2 linked regions of the Flectobacillus major DSM 103 genome follow. The protein of the gene in region 2 interacts with the protein of the main gene of each other region in a pairwise test. Links are inferred from orthologs where the notes say so. Each region holds a gene or a part of one and is shown on either strand. Other genes may lie near its edges.

What was found.
Region 1: the proteins of FLEMA_RS71080 (region 2) and def interact in binary tests that used the Escherichia coli proteins (3 or more experiments, as listed by UniProt). The link is inferred for Flectobacillus major DSM 103 from one-to-one orthologs.

The regions. Positions count from the first base shown.
Region 1 is NZ_KE386491.1:2,890,177-2,895,836, reverse strand. What follows is about bases 2,821-5,660. They hold def (peptide deformylase), read right to left. Parts: upstream 4,610-5,660; coding sequence 4,031-4,609; downstream 2,821-4,030. Other genes in these bases: FLEMA_RS69600 (TatD family hydrolase), read left to right, coding at 4,940-5,660; FLEMA_RS69605 (DMT family transporter), read right to left, coding at 3,051-3,923. Also shown: transcription elongation factor GreA, read right to left, coding at 1-321; fmt (methionyl-tRNA formyltransferase), read left to right, coding at 716-1,639; FLEMA_RS69610 (M15 family metallopeptidase), read right to left, coding at 1,737-2,819. UniProt on the Escherichia coli protein: Removes the formyl group from the N-terminal Met of newly synthesized proteins. Requires at least a dipeptide for an efficient rate of reaction. N-terminal L-methionine is a prerequisite for activity but the enzyme has broad specificity at other positions.
Region 2 is NZ_KE386491.1:3,543,312-3,551,740, reverse strand. Bases 2,665-5,452 are described here. They hold FLEMA_RS71080 (aspartate-semialdehyde dehydrogenase), read right to left. Parts: upstream 4,661-5,452; coding sequence 3,668-4,660; downstream 2,665-3,667. Other genes in these bases: FLEMA_RS71075 (hypothetical protein), read right to left, coding at 4,707-5,234; FLEMA_RS71085 (hypothetical protein), read left to right, coding at 2,860-3,534; FLEMA_RS0133270 (NAD-dependent epimerase/dehydratase family protein), read left to right, coding at 2,665-2,690. Also shown: FLEMA_RS0133275 (KUP/HAK/KT family potassium transporter), read left to right, coding at 1-1,552; more of FLEMA_RS0133270, read left to right, coding at 1,629-2,664; FLEMA_RS71070 (5-formyltetrahydrofolate cyclo-ligase), read right to left, coding at 5,458-6,036; FLEMA_RS71065 (DUF2256 domain-containing protein), read right to left, coding at 6,133-6,279; ileS (isoleucine--tRNA ligase), read left to right, coding at 6,986-8,429.

The DNA.
Region 1 (5,660 bases), 660 kb from region 2 along the record:
CAAAGTGTAGGTTACTTCGGCTCCATTTCTACGGTTTTTGATTTTTACTTTCGACAAAATAGATACTTTCGATGTGTCAATAGACGATTCGTCCAATACACGAGCATTGGATACAATTTCCTCCATTTTTGAAATCTTCATTTCCAACAACCCTTGGGCATCTTTAGCTGCATCGTACTCGGCATTCTCACTAAGGTCTCCTTTGTCACGGGCCTCGGCGATTTGTTTGGCCATATCTGCACGTCCTTGAATTTTCAAGTAGTGTAACTCTGCTTTTAGTTCCTCTAGTTTTTCCTGCGTGTAATACTGTATCTTTGCCATACTATTATGCTATGTTTATAAGTTATTGACTATTTTGAACTGTATACAAAAAAAATTACTGACAAGTGGTTGCCAGCAAAAAAAGTAAATCTGAAAAAATAAACAAAACCCTAACAAACAAAAAAGAACGGCCTCGAACCGTTCTACAAGATTTTTTGAGACCTTTGCAGAAAAATCGAAGCTATATTTTATTTGTTATTGTTGTTGCTCGTTTCATATTTTTTGAATTGAGATTACAAAGGTAATTTTTTTTCTGTCTAATTCAAAATGAAATTACTTTTGTGTTTTTAAAAGAATAAATATAACGCAATAATTGATAGCGAGTATTTTGCGTGTTGTTGACAACGCCTTGGCCTCATTTTTATTGCGTGATTACAATAAAACTACCAGTGTTATGAGAATTATATTTATGGGTACGCCCGAGTTTGCAGTGGAAAGCCTGAAGGTATTGGTGGAAAACAACTGTAATGTGGTAGCGGTAGTTACTGCTCCTGATAAGCCTATTGGGCGTGGACAAAAAATAGGGATGTCGGCTGTAAAAGAATATGTGCTGAACCATGCTCCTGAGATTCCAGTATTACAGCCCGAAAAGCTAAAAGCTCCCGCTTTTTTAGACGAGCTGAAAAGTTACCAAGCTGATTTACAGATTGTAGTAGCATTCAGGATGCTCCCCGAAGTGGTTTGGGATATGCCACCTTTGGGTACGTTTAATTTGCATGGTTCGCTATTGCCACAGTACCGAGGGGCTGCTCCAATCAACTGGGCGATTATCAATGGTGAAAAAGAAACTGGGGTTACAACTTTTTTCCTAAAACATGAAATAGATACAGGTTCGGTGATTTTTCAAGAAAAAGAGCCTATTCATGAAGACGACAACGTAGGGACAGTTTATGAGCGATTGATGCACATTGGGGCTAATTTGGTGCTAAAAACCGTTAGGGCTATCGAGGCTGGTAGCTATCCACAAGAGCCTCAAAACGAAAATCAGGAGTTAAAGCATGCTCCTAAAATTTTTAAAGAAACTTGTGAAATCAATTGGAATCAGCCAGCCAAGGCTGTTTATGATTTTGTAAGAGGCTTATCGCCATATCCTGCTGCCTGGACTACCCTACAGGAAAAAGGTTGTAAGGTTTACAAGACACGTATTGTCAACAACTTTGAGCCTGCCAGTGATGTATCGGTTGGTCAGTGGGTATCTGACAACAAAAACTATTTGTATTTCAAGTGTTCGGATGCCTTTTTGGCCATAGAAGAATTGCAGCTCGAAATGAAAAAACGAATGAATATAGGGGATTTTCTAAGAGGGAATAAACTGTAGTTTTTACTAACTATTTGATAGTTATTGGTTTATTTTAAAAACTAAGATTTGTTATTCAATATGCTTACTGAAAGAAGAGGTAAACCATTACCTCTTCTTATCTCCATTTGCCTAACTGATAGCTGATAGTGCTTTTGGCACTTACCAAAGAAATCGTTTGACTAGCTAAATCGCCTACCAATAATAAATCGCTTGACTGTTGATAACTAGCCGCTTGTAGTTTCTCTTGAATACGCTGAATGGTTGCTTTAGGAATAGCAACATGAGGGTTGTGACAAGGGCAAGCCTGATTTTTGCGCAACTCGTTCATCGTAGTTAATAGCTCGGCTGTATCTTCAGATTTCTGTAGTTTTCCATTGGCTACGGCTTTTTGCATAGTACTCAAATAATGTGGACGGTAAGGCTCAAATTCGTAGCGAAGTACTGGATATTTACGGATAAGTTCGGCTCCATTTTTGAAATACTGAATATGTCCAACATCCATAAAGCCTACAAAATTGCCTCCCCAAGTTAAGCCAAATTGAGCTGTGAGCGTGTCCAGAGGACGATAACTGGCAAGATTGTTAGAAATACGTCGCCCACGCATAATGGCAAAATCGGCTGCTAGCCCAAAATTGTGCATAGACACAGGAGCTGCCGTACGTTTTCGTTTTAGATATTTTCTTTGGTTGGCAATCGACCTCAAATCCGAAATTACCCTAATACTTTTATGTTTTTGTGCCATCAATGACTTGATTGTATCACGCTTGGCCAAAAAATCATTACGGTCGTTAAGCAAAAGTTGTTCCCAACGCGTGTACAAATAGCGTGGTGCTGTGGCCAATCCTCCAAGAAACTCTTGTTCAATCCAAGTACTATTTAATGAGTTGACCCCCACAGGTGTTGTAATAAGCTGAGGATGTTGTTCTGGAAGAGGAGTTACTCCTGTAGCTTTGATAGTACCGTCATGTGCTGCAATAGCTACAAAAACAGCCCGAGGTACAATATTTTGTTCTAAAAGAGTATCTGATTCATAAAACGGTTGGGCAAGGTCGTAGATAGACAAGTCGCTTACTTGCTGGGTAGAATCGCAACCTAGATCTTGCCAAGGGGCGTGTTCTATATCTGTTTTGATAAAACCACAAGCCAAGAGCAAGAGGCAAGCTGCCAAAAAAAGACAATATCTAGGTGAATGATTCATAAAAGTGATTGAGAGAGAGGGTTTGGGGAATATATGTTATATCTGCTAGCAAATATAATATTGATTTTTTAGAGAATGAAGGTCTCTTATCACATCAAATACGCTCTCAACGGGATTATAACCAAATATCGGGTCTAACGAGCTGATATTTTATAGGTTTTATACTGTTGGTTAGGTGAAAAATAGTGAATGCACAATTTAGTTTTTTAAGCATAGGGGAGTTTGAAAAACTTATTTTTCGGTACGAGATATTTTCGTTCTTTGGGCTAAGTATAAGCCTACTATTACTAAAGCTGTACCAGCGTAGGTATAAGTAGTAATAGGTTCGTTGAGCAGAAAAGAGGCATACACAAACCCAAATATAGGACATAAAAACAACCACAACGAGGCTTTTACGGCATCGGTTTTGAGTAAGTATAACCATAACTGTACTGCTCCAATAGACACTGGAACTACTAACCAGAATACCGACCCCCAAAATTGTACTGTATATTGGTTGTGGTTCCAATCTGTAAAGAAAAAAGTAACAGGCAGCAATAAAATACCCCCAAGCAATACCTGCCAGCCATTGATAGCCAAAAGGGGTAATTCCCATTTTTGATTGGCATAATAGATCGTACCAACCGAATACGAAAGCATACTAGCCGATAGAATCAATAACCCTTCAATACTCGCAAAGCTATTTTGGAGGAGTGGGTAAGTGGCTACAGCTACGCCTAAAATTCCTAATAACAAGCCTATTGATTCGGCTAATTTGACAGGTCGTTTGCTCCAAAATGCAGAAAGCATACTAATAATAAGTGGATTGGTAGCTGTAGATAGCGAGCCAATACCTGCCGAAACGTGTTTCATTGCCAATACAAAGCACCCCAAATAAATGGTTACATTCAAAAAACCGTACATCAAGAGTTGTTGCCATTCTTTGCCCTGTGGTAGTCTGTTTTTTTGTATGGCATAGGTATAAAAAAGCATAATAAAACCCGCAATAAAGAAACGGCAGTTACCAATCACCAATGGCTGTGCTACCAATAACCCTATTTTGGTAGCCGCCGATGCCGATGCCCACAACATGGCAAATAATAGCCCTGCAATGATATTTTTCATGATAAAGGTATGTTAGATAAGCGTGCTATTACGCCCAAAATTCAGTACTATTCTTTATATACCTATAAAACAATATCCCAAACCTATTACTAGATTTGGGATATGGCTTATTTGTTGAGTTTCATTTTGTAATCTACTTTTACTTTACCCTTTGAAATATCGCTCAACTTATTTTTAATCATTCTTTTCTTAACTGGACTCAAATGGTCGGTGAACAAAATACCGTCGATATGGTCGTATTCATGTTGAATAATACGAGCCGCTAACCCTTCATATACCTCTGTATGCTCGTTCCAGTCGGTATCAAAATAGTTGATTTTTACATATTCTGGTCTGAAAACGTCGGCACGAATTCCTGGGATAGACAAACAGCCTTCTTCAAATGCCCATTCGTCACCATCTTCTTCGATGATTTCGGCATTGATAAATACTTTTTTGAAATCTACTAATGAAGGGTCTTTGTCTCTTTCGTCTAAGTCTTCCCCTTCATTGAATGGACGGCCATCTACCACAAACATTCTGATATTCATACCAATTTGTGGAGCTGCCAAACCTACTCCAGATGCCGCATACATGGTTTCAAACATATCTTCGGCAAGTTTTTTTACATCAATTGAATCTTTCTCTATATCAACAGCTACTTTTCTCAAAACTGGGTCGCCGTAAGGTACAATAGGATAAATCATTTTGCTTTCTGCTTTATGTCTCGTACCAAATCTCAATTTTGTAGAGCAAATTGGTACGGTAATTAGTTGAATTGCTGAATTAAAATACAAAGGTAGGGAAAAATCAAACTTTGTACTAAAATTCTATGGATTCTGCTAGTTAAAGGGATTAAAATAAATGCTTTGTGCCAAAATCTTTTTATCAAATAGACAGATACTATAATTGACCGTATGCCCTAAACCCTCAGGTTTTTGTACCAATAAAGCGTAATATTTTGTGTGAGGCACTTACTTAATTCAGTGGCTTGAATGGTACTTGATTGCTTATTTCCTGTATTTTTGTTTTGAAATATGACTTATCTCGACATTCATACACATCAGTTTCGGGCTACAGCCGAATCTATCGAAGTCTTGAACCTAATGGTAACAAGTAGACAGGAGCTAGACCATTGGCTCAATATAATTCATCAGGCTCAGGCTCATCAGTATTTTTCGGCGGGGCTACATCCTTGGGACTTAACCAGCGACCGAGTAGAAAAGGATTTTGCCGTGCTTTCAGAGGTATTGTTACACCCCAAAGTATTGATGTTGGGCGAATGTGGTTTGGATAGAAATACCCGTGTTGATTGGCATTTACAAATGCAAAGTTTTGAAAAACAAGCCCATTTGGCTAGCCAATTGGCCAAGCCTTTGATTATTCATTGTGTAAGGAGCTTTCCAGAAATAGTGCGTTTTAAACAGCAAATTAAGCCGACTGTTCCGTGGCTAATTCATGGGTTCAACAATAATGCTCAAATCTTACATCAGCTTCTCAACAACCAATTTTATGTATCGTTGGGCAGTGCTTTGCTCAAAAATGATTCAAATGCCAGCAAGGGTATTTCAACTATCCCAATTGAGCAGTTATTTCTTGAAACAGACGATAAGAATTGCACAATATCAAGTATCTTTGTGGCAGCATCCAAGCTATTGGATGTAAGCGTTGAATATTTACAAGAAAAAATATACTCTAATTTTAACCAAATTGTCTTAGGTCATGGCCAAAAAAGCGACGACTCCAAGAGGGAAAGTT
Region 2 (8,429 bases):
GATCGACACCGTTCCGATTGTATTGGTTATCATTACAGCCTTATTTATGTTTCAGATTTTTGGAACAAAGGTGGTAGGGCGAGCATTTGGCCCTATTATGCTTATATGGTTTAGTATGCTTGGTATTTTTGGTATTTATTGGATTGCCAAAGATTGGAGTATCCTCAGAGCATTCTCTCCTTATTACGCCTACGAACTTCTTACCAATCCTTATAATGGCGAAGGTGGTTTCTGGATTTTGGGAGCTGTTTTCCTTTGTACAACTGGTGCCGAAGCCCTTTATTCTGACTTAGGGCATTGTGGTCGAGACAACATTCGGGTGAGTTGGGTATTTGTAAAGCTTTGTTTAATTCTTCAATATTTTGGGCAGGGGTCTTGGTTGATTCATCAGCAGGGGCAATTGCTCAATGGTCGTAAGCCTATCTTTGAATTAATGCCAGAATGGTTCTTGATTTGGGGAATTGTTATTGCTACAGCAGCAGCTATTATTGCCAGTCAAGCCCTTATTTCGGGGTCATTTACGTTGGTTTCGGAGGCTATTCGTCTTAACTTTTGGCCAAAAGTACGCTTACATTACCCTTCCGACCAAAAAGGGCAATTGTATGTACCAAGTATGAATATCTTCCTTTGGCTGGGGTGTATTGGGGTAGTATTGTGGTTCAAAGAATCTACCAATATGGAAGCTGCCTATGGCTTGGCTATTACCCTAACCATGTTGATGACTACGGCTCTGATGGCCTATTATCTCCATGTCAAGAAGTTTGATATGTGGTGGATTGTAGCCTTTATCGTTGTATATGTTTCTATTGAAGGCTCATTCTTGGTAGCTAACCTACGCAAATTTGTGCATGGGGGGTATGTATCGTTATTTATTGCCTTGGGTATTATTACGCTTATGGTGATTTGGTATCGTGCTTTTATTATCAAAATGCGTTTGACAGAATATGTAAAAGTAAGCGATTATATAGCTCCATTAAAAGACCTTAGCCAAGATATGAGTATTCCTAAATATGCAACTCACTTGGTATTTATGTCGAATGCTGCCCGTACAGGCGAGATTGAATCAAAAATTATTTATTCTATTTTCCAAAAAAGACCTAAACGTGCTGATATTTATTGGTTTGTGCACGTCGATACCCTCGACGACCCCTATACCATGGAGTATAAAGTAAAGGTAATTGAGCCAGACGATGTAATTAAAGTTACGTTTAGACTAGGTTTTAGGATAGAACAAAAAATCAATCTTTATTTCCGAAAAGTAGTAGAAGAAATGGTGAAAAATGGGGAGGTTGATATTACTTCGCGCTACGAGTCATTGAATCGTCAGAATGTAATAGGGGATTTCCGTTTTGTTGTATTGGAAAAATTCCTTTCTTATGACAACGAACTGCCTCTTATTGAAGCACTTATTATGAAAGCCTACTTCTTTATCAAGGATTTTACCCCTTCTGAAGACAAATGGTTTGGCCTTGATACCAGTGCCGTAAAAGTAGAAAAAGTACCGCTTATTATTCGCCCAGCCGAAAATATTCGACTCAAACGAATTGAATAATCCCATCAAAATAGTGTTCTATGCTTAGCCTTGTGCCAAACAATAGAACACTTTTTTACTTTAAATAAAACAGTTTATGAAAATATTAATTACTGGAGGAGCTGGGTTTGTGGGTTCTTCACTAGCTATTGCCATCAAAACCAATTATCCTCAATACGAAGTTATTTGCCTAGACAACCTTCGTAGAAAAGGTTCTGAATTAAACTTGCCTCGTTTGGCTCAGGCAGGAGCAATATTTGTTCATGGCGATATTCGTAACAAAGAGGATTTTGATGCCCTCCCTGTCGTAGATTCGGTTATTGAAGCCTCGGCAGAGCCATCGGTATTGGCTGGACTAGACGGAACACCTGATTACTTAATCAATACCAATTTGGTAGGTACTATCAATTGCTTGAATTATGCCAAAAAAGTGAATGCCAATTTCATTTTCCTTTCTACAAGCCGTATCTATCCTATCAAAACCATCGAGAAACTTAATTTTGTAGAAACAGAAACACGCTTTGCCTTGGCCGATGAACAACCTGTTAGAGGGGTGTCGTCGAAAGGTATTGCCGAAGATTTTCCGCTAGATGGAGCAAGATCTTTGTACGGAGCTACCAAATTGGCTTCTGAGCTGATGATTCATGAATACAACGAATTTTATGGCCTCAAAACGGTAATTAACCGTTGTGGAGTACTCACTGGCCCTTGGCAAATGGGTAAAGTAGACCAAGGTGTTATGGTGCTTTGGGTAGCCAAACATTTCTTTGAACAGCAATTGGCTTATATTGGCTACGGTGGTTCTGGCAAGCAAACCCGCGATATGCTGCATGTATTGGATTTGTACCGTTTGATTGATTTTCAATTACATAATATAGATACAGTTAATGGAGAAATTCTGAATGTAGGAGGGAGCGTTGAAGTAAGTGCCTCTTTGCAAGAACTTACTCAAATTTGTCAGGAAGTGACAGGCAAAACTATTCCTATCAAGCAGATTACCGAAAACCGTGCTGCCGATATTAGATTGTACGTAACCGATAATACCAAAGTAACCAACTTAACAGGATGGAAGCCGAGTATTTCGATGAAGCAAATCGTGAGTGAAATTACAGCATGGATTACCGAATACGAAGCTCAGTTGGCCTATGTGCTGAAATAATAAAATAGAGTTAAGGTATAAAAAAAGCGAGGCTAGCCTCGCTTTTTTTATACCTTAACTCTGACAATAAAGGCTGCTCTTAAATTATTGATTACCAGTAAACTACCTATTATTTTTTTGCTTATCTTTAATTGTATAATTAATACATCTCATGAAAACCTAGCAAATTATGAAAAAACTTTTCCTAGCACTTCTATTGTTATATTGCGTCAATGTTATGGGTCAGATTCAAGTAAGTACTGGATTCAGTTATGTGGGGGAAAAGGCATGGGGCAACAATGCCAAATTTGCTGGAACAGGTTTAGACTTTAGCCTGCGTAAACATATCAATGAAAAACTGAAATTAGGGGCTAATATTGGCATTTATGATATGCGAGTAGGGCTTACTATTCAAACCCAAAGTGATGTACTTCCTTTGAGTTATGGCAAGATATTTAAAAGAGTAGTTCCGATTTCGGTATTGGCCGAGTACTATTTATGGAATAAAAAAGTAGTTAAACCTTTTGTTGGTATAGAAACAGGTACTTATGTTAGCCAATACGATGCCCATATTGTACGTGGATATGAAAGTTTAGTAAAAGATACGCCCTTAAAAAATAGCATTAATTGGGGCTTTTCGCCAAGTGCAGGAGTTCAGTTTCAAGACCCTACCGACCGCTTGGGAGTGTATATCAAAATGAAGTATTCGGGTATTGCTTATACCGAAAGTCAGGGAGGCTTTAGTTCTTTATATAGTATTCATGCAGGATTTACTTTTAAGTTTGGTAAAAAAATCTATTGGCGACCACCCGTATTGAGTTTGCCAAAGCCTGCTTCTTATTACGAAAAAAAGAGTGATATTTAAAAACCAACAAAAAAACCGAGATAAATACCTCGGTTTTTCAATTCAATGAAGATGAGCCAAAAGATTTGCTGGACACCACTCCAATATCAAATGCTCCTCTTCCTTTTTTGACTCTTGATGCTCAAACCTAAAATTATAAAAGACTATTTTTACTTAAGTATTCCGCAATTTGAACAGCGTTAGTAGCAGCACCCTTACGAAGGTTGTCGGCTACAATCCACAAATTCAATGTTTTAGGTTGTGATTCATCGCGACGGATACGGCCTACAAAAACCTCGTCTTTTCCGTGTGCCGTCAATGGCATTGGATACAACACATTTTTAGGGTCATCCTGGATTACAACACCTTCTGCTTTCGACAAAATGTCGTATACTTCTTGTAAATCAAATTCGTTTTCAAACTCGATATTTACCGCTTCTGAGTGGCCGCCTACTGTCGGAATACGTACTGTTGTGGCAGTTACCGCAATAGAATCGTCCATCATGATTTTCTTAGTTTCGTTTACCATTTTCATTTCTTCTTTGGTATAACCGTTGTCTAAGAATACATCAATATGCGGCAAAACGTTTAAGTCGATTTTGTGAGGATATACCGCAGGTACATCTGTACGGCCTTCACGCTCAGCAAATAGTTGGTCTACAGCAGCTTTACCTGTTCCTGTTACCGACTGGTAAGTCGATACAACTACTCTTTTGATTTTATATTTCAAATGCAAAGGATTCAACACCACGACCATCTGGATAGTCGAGCAGTTAGGATTTGCAATGATTTTATCTTCTTTTGTCAATGTTTGGGCGTTGATTTCGGGTACTACCAATTTTTTGGTAGGGTCCATACGCCAAGCCGACGAGTTATCAACCACCGTAATGCCTGCTTCAGCAAACAATGGGGCGATTTTGGTAGAAGTGCCACCACCTGCCGAGAAAATAGCTACATCAGGTTTTAACTTGATAGCATCTTCGAAGCCTACTACGGTGTACTGCTTACCCTTAAACTCAATCTGTTTACCTACAGAACGTTCTGAGGCTACTGGAATAAGTTCTGTTACAGGGAAGTTGCGTTCCGCTAAAACTTTCATAATTTCGCCACCGACCAAACCCGTGGCTCCGACTACTGCTACTTTCATTGTTTTACGTACTTTGTTTTTGGTTATATTAAAAATTTACTTGTATTTAAAAGCTATGTCGCCAACTGAGTCCAGCTACAGTTTGCTGTGTTGGCAAGGTTTCCATACTTAATCCTATTTGATTTTGAAGTAAAACCTGCTGATTGAAGCGGTTTACAGCCCTACCTAAATGGATATTCGATTTAATATTGAGATAGCTATTCACAAGAAGTGTGCCACCAACTGTACCCCAATAAAAACCATCGGAAACTTTGTCTCGATTAAAAATGGTATAAAGCGAAACACCTGCCGAAATAAGGCTCAACCACTGAACGGCCTGCCGCTGGCTTTTGTACATCAAAAACTCTCTGCTTACCTCGGGGTCACGTAGTTGTAGCATTGGTATTTGCAAAGCCAAAGGGTTGTTGATAATTTGTCGGTCATAAATAAAGCGAACACCTAGAAATCGTTTTTCTGCCGTTATGAACTTCAACTCTTTTTGTTGCCCTTGTCCTGATTGAGCCCAAGTACTACCTGCTCCTAAAAGCATACACAATACCACCAAACCTATTTTCCAATATCGAGATAAGTGCATTCGTCTGCGGTGTTTTAGTATAAAATACCCTTTCCAAAAGCCTTCTTTCCAAAATCGCAGTAATTTTCTGATTTTCACTACTTTGCGACCTGTTAAAAAGTCCGCAAAATTACTCTATAATCTTGGAAGAGAAAAGGATTTTTTTTAGTTTGAATAATATATTGGTAATATTTACCTAAAACGGGGCTTAAAACCTGTCAATAATACACTATTTGTCAATTACTTACCTAAAATCATACAAGGTGTTGGGGCTTACACAAAAATCCAGTCGTATGTCGAAAGGGTCGATATTATCTATTTTTTCAACGGCATTTTCTATACAAACGCCTATTTTTAGTGGGTTGTTGGTACACTTTTGCAAAAATCTGTCATAAAACCCTTTGCCATAACCAACCCGATTGCCTTGTGTATCAAAAATCAGTAAAGGCACAATTACCACTTGTATCTGTGATTCAGCGATTTGGTTTTGTCTGATGGGCAGTGGCTCTGGAATACCCCACGAATTGAGTTCGAGGGTAGTGGGGGTGTATAGGTAGTGTGTCATCTCGAACGAGTTGGGTATTACCTTCGGTACAACTATTTTAAGCAAGGGGTAACGGTTTTTGAGTTGATCTATGAGCTTATAGGTATCTATTTCTCGTTGCCGATGGATAGGTAAAAATAGATGAAGATATTCTACCGATGAAAAATCAAAATGGGTCAATATTCCCTCAACAATAGCCCGACAACGCTCCTCAAAATCGGATTGAGATAGCTCCTTACGTTTTTCTTTGTATAGTTTTCTTAATTCTGTTTTTTGCATTAGACATATTGATATGTTGCCAAGTGGTTTACTACGATAAATAGAATCCCCAATTTTAGCAGGATGGTTATCTAGCATTAATTATCAGCTTCCAAGCTAGCTTCCTGCTGATTTTTTAGTATTTCTACATCTATCTGAGCAATACTTTACCTCATCCCATACTTTTTCCCACTTTTTGCGCCATACAAACGGCTTTCCACAAGTTTGACAAATTTTGGCTGGCAAGTCGGCCTTTTTACGCATTTTCATTGGTTCTATATGGGTATCTATAACAAATGTTTTCTGTGCTATCAAATTATATGGAGTGACTTTTGTTTCTTTTCCTCCCAACTCTTATTACCGATTTCCTTCCGTTTTTTACCAAAAATGTTCTATTTACTACAGTTTATCGAATACAAATTCAGAAGGCCAGTTTCTGCTATAAATTTGTATCAACAATAAGGCAATAAAGTTAAAGAGAAAACAATACCTAACCGCTAAAATTTCTTCGAGTTGTCAGATTGCATAAAAAAAATAAAACATAGTCTCAAGTTGGTGCAGCTTCTTGCGACTGTAAACAAGAGTAAAGCGTATTCATAAGGTTTAGTTTATAGGGTTTTAGAGTTATCCTAACCACTTTTTCACTTTAATTCACTAATAAAGTAAAACAAAAAATTTCATAAGTAGGAGAGTTAGAAGGGCAATAATCTTTTAAGGTTGTATCGAAAGTTGTATCTGTTTTCAGGTACAACTTTTTTATTTTTATCTTATAATACCCTTTGTCCAAAGCCCAAAGCCGAATAGCCACTGCCTTTTCCGCACTAAGCATCATTTATTTAAAAAGGATTTTGTACTTTTGCAGGAATTTTGAGGCAAGTCGTTAGGTATCAGTTATACAAGAATTTTGAGCAATACCCAACGTACTAGCTCAGTTATAGTAAAGAACACGTATTTTAGAAAACTGTTTATAATGAACTTCAAAGAATATAAAAACCTCGATTACGCTCAGGTTGCAGATGAAATCCTGAAATTTTGGCAAGAGAATCAAGTTTTCGAAAAATCAGTCGAAATCCGTGAAGGTCAGCCTACATTTACTTTTTATGAAGGTCCGCCTTCGGCCAACGGAGCACCCGGTATTCACCATGTGATGGCACGTGCTATCAAAGATATTTTCTGCCGTTACCAAACCCTCAAAGGAAAGCAGGTAAAACGTAAAGGCGGCTGGGATACACACGGTTTGCCTGTCGAGCTTCAAGTAGAAAAAGAATTAGGTATTACCAAAGATGATATTGGTAAAAAAATATCGGTAGAAGAGTATAACCAAAAGTGTCGTGAAACGGTAATGAAATTTACCGACCAATGGAATACCCTAACCGAAAAAATGGGCTATTGGGTAGACCTCGACGACCCCTATATTACTTACGAGAACAACTATATCGAGTCGGTATGGAATCTCTTGAAAAAGCTATACGATAAAGGTTTGCTTTATAAAGGATACACCATTCAGCCGTATTCGCCAGCAGCAGGAACAGGGTTGTCTTCGCACGAGCTTAATCAGCCTGGCTGTTATCGTGAAGTAAAAGATACTTCTTTAACGGCTCAGTTTAAAGTAAAACTTACTGGCAAATCGGGCTATTTGTTCGATGCCGCCAATAGCGATAACATTTATATCTTGGCTTGGACTACCACGCCTTGGACTTTGCCAGCCAACTCGGCTTTGACAGTAGGTAAAAATATTGATTATGTGTTGGTAAAAACATTTAATCCATATACCTATTTGCCTGTAAATGTAGTTTTGGCTCGTGATTTGGTAGGAAAGTATTTCAACGAAAAAGGAAAAGATGCCGATTTTACTACTTACAAAGATGGTGATAAAATCATTCCTTGGACAGTTGTTATGGAGATGAAAGGTGCACACCTAGAGGGTATCGAATACGAACAACTTTTCCCGTATATTCAGCCTGATGCTCCTGCATTTCGTGTAATTATTGGTGATTTTGTTACTACCGAAGATGGTACAGGGGTGGTACATACATCGCCTACTTTTGGTGCAGACGACTTTAGAGTGGCTCAACAAAATGGTATTCCTTCGATTATGGTAAGAGACGAAAATGGCAAAGAAGTGCCTATCGTTAATCGCCAAGGTCGTTTTGTTGCTGAAATCACCGACTACGCCAACGAGCCTGTAAAAGAAGCGTACCTTTCTGATGAAGAAAAAGAAGAACAACGCATTAAACAAGGTCGTGACAAATACCTATCGGTCGATGAACGTATTGCTATTCAGTTGAAAACTGAAAATAAAGCTTTTAATGTTCAGAAATTTGACCACCCTTATCCACACTGTTGGCGTACCGATAAACCAGTGTTATATTACCCACTCGACTCTTGGTTTATTCGTACAACGGCCGTAAAAG